2 regions of the Cysteiniphilum sp. QT6929 genome follow, and region 1 is predicted to be linked to the other one. Evidence: riboswitches for the same ligand, from Rfam matches in the RefSeq annotation. Region 1 holds a riboswitch; the other holds the start of a gene.
What was found. Region 1 has a riboswitch for thiamine pyrophosphate ahead of thiC (phosphomethylpyrimidine synthase ThiC). Riboswitches for the same ligand answer to the same signal wherever they lie in the genome.
Positions count from the first base shown of each region.

Region 1 (3,423 bases):
AATAACCACTGATCAATACGCTGCCAAGCCTCTGCCGAAGCGTGTGATAGATCATAGATCATTTGCCCTTCATCTAATGCTTCAGAAACAGGCGCAACCATGCCAGCTGCCGCATAACCGCAACTTGATTTACCACTAAAATCAGTGTTTTTGTCATATAGATCAATCCTAATGTCAGCAAATGATTCAAGCAATGTGATTGCCAGTATGCGCCCGACGAGACCGCCACCAACAATCGCAACACGCATGCTATTCGACATGATAAATTTCAGCGCCTTGCGCTAAGAAATCCTCACTTTTCTGCTGCATGCCTTTGTTTGCAACATCCACTAAATCAAGCTTATGTTCTTTAGCATAATCACGCACTTCTTGAGTGATTTTCATCGAACAGAACTTAGGCCCACACATCGAACAAAAATGTGCAAGCTTATGCCCTTCTTTTGGCAATGTCTGATCGTGGAAGCTCTGTGCTTTTTGTGGATCAAGGCTTAAATTAAACTGATCTTGCCATCTAAACTCAAAACGGGCTTTTGATAAGGCATTATCGCGAATTTGTGCCGCAGGAAAACCCTTAGCTAAATCAGCTGCATGCGCTGCTAATTTATAAGTAACGATACCCTCGCGTACATCCTCTTTATCCGGCAACCCTAAGTGCTCTTTCGGTGTCACATAACAGAGCATTGAGGTACCATACCAGCCAATTTGTGCAGCACCTATCGCTGATGTAATATGATCATAACCAGGTGCTATATCCGTCACCAAGGGACCCAATGTATAAAACGGTGCTTCAAAGCAATCCTTAAGCTCTTTGGTCATATTCTCTTTAATCATTTGCATCGGCACGTGCCCTGGTCCCTCAATCATCACCTGCACATCGTGATCCCACGCGCGCTTGGTTAACTCACCCAGAGTCTCAAGCTCAGCAAATTGCGCTTCATCATTGGCATCTAAAATAGAGCCTGGACGCAAACCATCACCTAGAGAAAAAGCAACATCATAGGCTTTCATAATTTCACAAATCTCATCAAAGTGGGTGTAGATGAAGCTCTCCTTGTGATGCGCAATACACCATTTGGCAATAATTGAGCCACCGCGCGAGACAATACCTGTTAGTCTCTTAGCAGTTAGATGAATATATTTCAAACGCACACCAGCATGAATGGTGAAATAACTCACCCCCTGCTCAGCTTGTTCAATCAAGGTATCGCGAAAGATCTCCCATGTCAGTTTTTCTGCCTGACCGTCGACTTTTTCGAGCGCTTGGTAAATTGGCACCGTACCAATGGGCACAGGTGAGTTACGAATAATCCATTCACGCGTTTGATGAATGTTTTTACCCGTTGATAAATCCATCACTGTATCGGCACCCCAACGCGTTGCGATCACCATTTTTTCGACTTCTTCAGCAATTGAGGAGCTCACCGCAGATGTGCCAATATTGGCATTGATTTTGACACTGAAATTTCGCCCTATAATCATCGGCTCCATTTCTGGATGATTGATATTGCTTGGAATAATCGCGCGTCCCAAAGCGATCTCTTGGCGCACAAACTCAGGCGTTATCTCATTGGGAATGTTTGCGCCAAAATCAACACCAGGATGCTGCTTAAGTAAAATAGGATCTTGAATATGCGCATTTGCACGCTTTAAGTTCTCACGCAGTGCAACATAGTGCATTTCTTTGGTGATTATGCCGCGACGCGCATAATGCATTTGTGTGACATTGTTGCCTTGTTTTGCTTTTAATGGCTTAGCACGCTTGGGAAATGCTAAGTCTTTTTGTGTATGGGTAAACTCAGCACTAAAGTCTTCTAATGTTTCGATCTCATTATTGTCTTTAATCCATGCTTGGCGCAGTTTGGGTAGACCCTCAACCAAATCATGCTTGTAAGACTCATCACTATATTTGCCTGAGGTATCATATACTGCAATCTCAGGATTTTGCACACGCCCTTGCTCGGTTAGTGTATCGCTCTGGGTAATATAGCGAAAAGGCACGTGAAGATTATCATCCGTCTTAAGATATTTTTTGCTCGATGCAGGATAGGCTGCTTGTAAATCAGCCGATAAGGTCAATGACGCTTTGTCGCTAGTTGATGCTGTTTTTTTATGCTGTGGCATGTATGGCTCCTTAGATTTTGCCTTTTACATGCGTAGGAAAACTTTTTGTGATATATCGCGCCAATCATTTTGAGCACAGTACAAAATACAAATCGTTATAACAACTTCCTACGCTAGTACTAACTAGTTCAGGTACAAAGGGTTACAAAACTTGCATTTTGCTCTCAGCCAACGGCACCCCTGTTGTAAACGCGATTTATCCTAAAGTAATTTTTCGGAGGTGTCTACTGCTAGATTTTGCTCTTAACATAAATCTTATCTAGAAATGTGGGAATATACCGCTCGTAAATCATTTTGCGGTGTTCAATGACGAAGAAGTTTTTGAGCCTTTTGAGCAATTATATCGCAGGCAATAGCTAGGACTATTGTCAAAATAGAATTGCTCAAAAGTGCAGAAAATTCAATGCTAGTAATACTATAAAATGGTTTGTGAGTGGTATAACATTTGGAAATATGCATGAGTGAGCGTCTGACCGATAAAAGGATACAATATCCCAGCAAATGCAATGGATGGACCAAAAGGAATCAGAGAAGTTCCTCGTCGCTTTATTAAGCTTATGACAATAGCAAACACAATACCGATCACCGCACTGGTGAATATTAAAAACAGCAAGCTTGGAGCGCCAAACCAAGCGCCAAGGGCTGCCATTAATTTGAAGTCACCATAGCCCATGCCCTCTTTTTTGGTAATGAATTTAAACACCCAAAATACGAGCCATAATATGCCATAACCAAGGACTGCACCCAATATTGCCTGTATTGGTGAGCTAAAAACAAAGGTGCAATTTATTAATAGCCCAAGCCACAACAAAGGCAAGGTTAGATTATCAGGCAACATAAAATGTTTAAGGTCAATCGCTGCGAGCGGAATTAAAAAGAAATACATCAAACATAACGACAATGCCGCAGACGTCACACCAAAATAGTACAGCGTGAGAAACACCAGAAGACCGCTAATGAATTCAACACTTGGATAAAGTAAAGATATTTTACTGCGGCAAAAGCTGCATTTACCACGCAAAAAGATAAAGCTTACAAGAGGAATATTGTGCCATGGCTTCAGTTGCTGGTGACATGCCGGACAAGCTGACCTGCGATGAATATTTTCAGATAACCTCCCCTTTATATCAGGTGGCGAGATATCAAGAATGTCATAGGCTTGATCTTTGTATTGCTTATCTAGTATTTCAGGCAGACGCGCAATGACCACATTTAAAAAACTGCCAACACAAATAGCAATAATGGTTGCCGCAATGATAATAATAGGTGCTATCTCGTTTAAAAATTCCATAAACACATTCA
Region 1 is NZ_CP103983.1:1,706,823-1,710,245, reverse strand. It holds gene NYP54_RS07465 (FAD-dependent oxidoreductase) at 1-260, opposite strand, end outside; gene thiC (phosphomethylpyrimidine synthase ThiC) at 250-2,121, opposite strand; TPP riboswitch at 2,210-2,313, opposite strand; gene NYP54_RS07455 (A24 family peptidase) at 2,537-3,412, opposite strand.

Region 2 (3,423 bases), 1.1 Mb from region 1:
GCAAACCCTTTATTAGTGCTAGTGTGCTTAAATCGCAAGCTCAATTGAGTTTCTTTGATCCTACAAAGTCTTGTTATCGTTGTTTATATCCATCGCCACCACCGGCTCACTTAGTCCCAAATTGTTCAGAAGCAGGTGTATTAGGTGCCAGTGTCGGTGTGGTTGGCACGATGGCAGCGAATATGGTAGTGAATTTCTTTTTAGGTAAAGAGATTAAGCAACATTTAATGATATTTGATAGTGATGCATTAACTTGGCAAAATTATGGATTTAAACGCAATCCAAATTGCAAAGGCTGTGTCACCCATGATTTTGGTCTTGAGCAAAATAATAAAGCAACAATTGAAGTGCAAAAGGCATATCAGATTGATCCGGAGGCGCTGATTATCGATGTGCGCGAAGGGTGGGAGCTTGATATTGCTTCTTTAGATGTTAAAGTGGAGCATCTACCATTAGCACAAGTGCTGCAAGGTGTTACACCAGAAGGTGTGAGCAAGGCGCAAAAAATTATTGTGATTTGTAAATTAGGTATTAGAAGTCAAAAGGCTGCACAAAAGCTCATTGAGCTTGGCTTTGAAAACGTCTATAACTATGAAGGTGGTATTGCTCGTTACTTTGAAGAGCAGCAAAAAGAAATATGTTATTAGAGATTAAACAGAATAAAAATCACACAAAAGGAAGTTGATCTATGGAAAAAGACTACTATCAGCTGTTAGGGGTGGCAAAAACAGCTACTGATGCTGAGATTAAAAAAGCCTATCGACGTTTAGCTAAGAAGTATCACCCTGATGTCAGTACAGAGGCGAATGCTGAGGAAAAATTCAAAGAAGTGCAAGATGCTTATGAAGTGCTGAAAGACACTGAAAAACGTAAACTATATGATCAATATGGTGCCAATTGGCAACATGCCAAAGCCGACGGCTTTCATCAAGGTGGCAATACGCAGCAAGGACATAGCAATCGCCAGCAGCACTTTTATCAAGGTAGCGACTTTAGCGGTTATGAGGATATTTTTGGTGAGTTTTTCCGTCAACAGCATAGGGAGCGTCAAGGGCGTAAACAAGGTTTTGCAATGAACGGTCAGGACTTGCATACCAAGGTTGAAATTAGTGTAGCTGATGCCTTAACTGGTATAGAGCGTGAGCTACACTTTGCGTACCAAACGGTTAATGAAGAGGGTCGTATTGTTGAGAAAACAAAACGTTTAAAAGTGAAAATCCCTAAAGCCGTTGGCAATCATCAGCAAATTCGTTTAAAAGGTCAGGGCGAAGCCGGTGTCAGTGGTGGTTTAAGTGGTAATCTATATCTTGAGATTATTGTCCACTCTGATAAGCAATACAAAGTAGTTGGCAATGACATTTATAGCCATATTCCCATAGCACCTTGGGAGGCAGCATTGGGTGCAGAGATTAATGTGCCAACACCGCATGGTCAGATGAAACTTAAGGTGCCAGAGCATACTCAAAGTGGCAAGAAAATGCGTTTGAAAGGTAAGGGTTTGGCAGATGGCGATTTTTATGTGGTTTTAGATGTTATCCTGCCGCCTGCGGTATCAGAAGCACAAAAGGCTTTTTATCAAAATATGGCCACTGAGATGGCGTTTGATCCACGCAAAGACTTATTAGGAGCGTAAAAATGGCAGAGATGATTGTATCAGGAGACTATATTAGCATCATTGAGTTGTCAGAGATGCTGTGTGTACCACAAACCATTATTATTGAATGGATTGAGCATGATGTAGTGAGTGCAAAAATCCAAGCAGATAGTTATTATGTTGCAGCATATGATATTGCCCGAGCTAAATCAGCGATGCGTTTGATGCGCGATTTAGATGTTAACTCATCAGCTATTTCAATTATTTTAAGCTTAAGAGAAAAAATAAAAGAACTAGAGGCGGTCGTTTCTGTAAACATGCGCTAATTTCAGACTTGTTTAGCTAAAAAATACGTACTAAAATACCGCCGAACAACAGGGGTGCATTTTGCTGAGAAGGTTTTACCTAACCCTTTGTACCTGAACTAGTTAATCCTAGCGTAGGAAGTTGATAAAGTGCATTTCTGCATCTGCTTTTTCTGTCTTCCTATGCATATAAAAGAAAGCCAAGGGGGAGATCAAAGCGTGATCGGTCATATTAGCATTAACATATCATTTGTTATTTATTGCATTTATTTTTTGCCGCAGATAATTCATAACCAGTTCAAGCGTCAAGCTGGACATATTAGCCATGGTACGCATTTGTTGATGGTCGTTGCTAATGTTTTGGATCTGATATATGGATTTGGCTTTGATTTGCAGTGGCAATATCGCGTAGTTACGATATTGACTTTGACATGTTTGTTATTTCAGCAGTGGCAAATATATCGTGATAGCAAAAGTATAAATCAGCAAAAAAACAGACACGCTCAAAGTTATAATTTTCACATTTTATGCCTACTTGTTATCGCTGTAGGTATTGCTTTGGTAAGTTTGCATAATTTAAACAATGCAATGTTAGAAAATATCGGCTTTATTAGTATGTTTTGTTATGCCATTTATTGGTTGCCGCAAATTATTAAAAACATCAAAGAGAAAAATGCCACAGCATTTAGCTTGATTTTTCTGGTATTAAATGTGCTCGCACTTATCTGTGATGAAATATCGGCATTAAGCTTTGGTTGGCCGCTGCCGAGTATTATCAGCCCCATTGTGATTTTAAGCCTACTATTTATCATGGTTGGGCAATACTATTATTACTACCGCCTGAGAATGATTATTGATTAGTACTAAATTAGTGCTATATCAAGTATTTTTATATACAAATTAAGAAACTTCAGTATGCTAAGCACAAAATAAGCTTAAGTAGAGAGGTTGCAAATATGGCAGTTTCTGAAGTAGAGCGCTATCAAGCAAGTAAAAAAGTCACCATTGTGGGGATGTTTGTTAATACTGGATTAGCAGTGTTAAAAATGTTAATTGGTCTAGTCGGTGGCTCGCCTGCATTATTCGCCGATGGCGTGCATTCATTTTCGGATTTATTAAGTGATATTATGGTGCTTTTCGCAGCCAAACACGCCAACAAAGGTGCTGATAATAATCACCCGTATGGGCACGAACGCATTGAAACTTTAGCAACCGTTATCTTATCAATCATTTTGATTTTAGTGGCGTTACTCATCACTTATCATGCTTTATCTAATTGGTTTTCAGGTGATTTGATGATTCCTGATCAGTGGACCATTTATGCGGCTATTTTCTCGATTTTAGCTAATGAGGGGCTTTTCCGCTATACGATGGTTACTGCTAATCGCATTGATTCTGATCTCTTACGTGCCAATGCTTGGCATAGTCGATCAGATATGTGGTCGTCTGTTGTCGTACTTGTTGGCTTAATCGGTAGCATGCTAGGCTTAATGTGGATGGATGCATTAGCAGCCATTATCGTAT
Region 2 is NZ_CP103983.1:212,164-215,586, forward strand. It holds gene NYP54_RS00875 (HesA/MoeB/ThiF family protein) at 1-647, shown strand, start outside; gene NYP54_RS00880 (DnaJ C-terminal domain-containing protein) at 689-1,633, shown strand; gene NYP54_RS00885 (chaperone modulator CbpM) at 1,636-1,920, shown strand; TPP riboswitch at 1,961-2,057, shown strand; gene NYP54_RS00890 (PQ-loop repeat-containing protein) at 2,083-2,760, shown strand; gene NYP54_RS00895 (cation diffusion facilitator family transporter) at 2,856-3,423, shown strand, end outside.
Region 2: another riboswitch for thiamine pyrophosphate. It lies ahead of NYP54_RS00890 (PQ-loop repeat-containing protein); the one in region 1 lies ahead of thiC (phosphomethylpyrimidine synthase ThiC).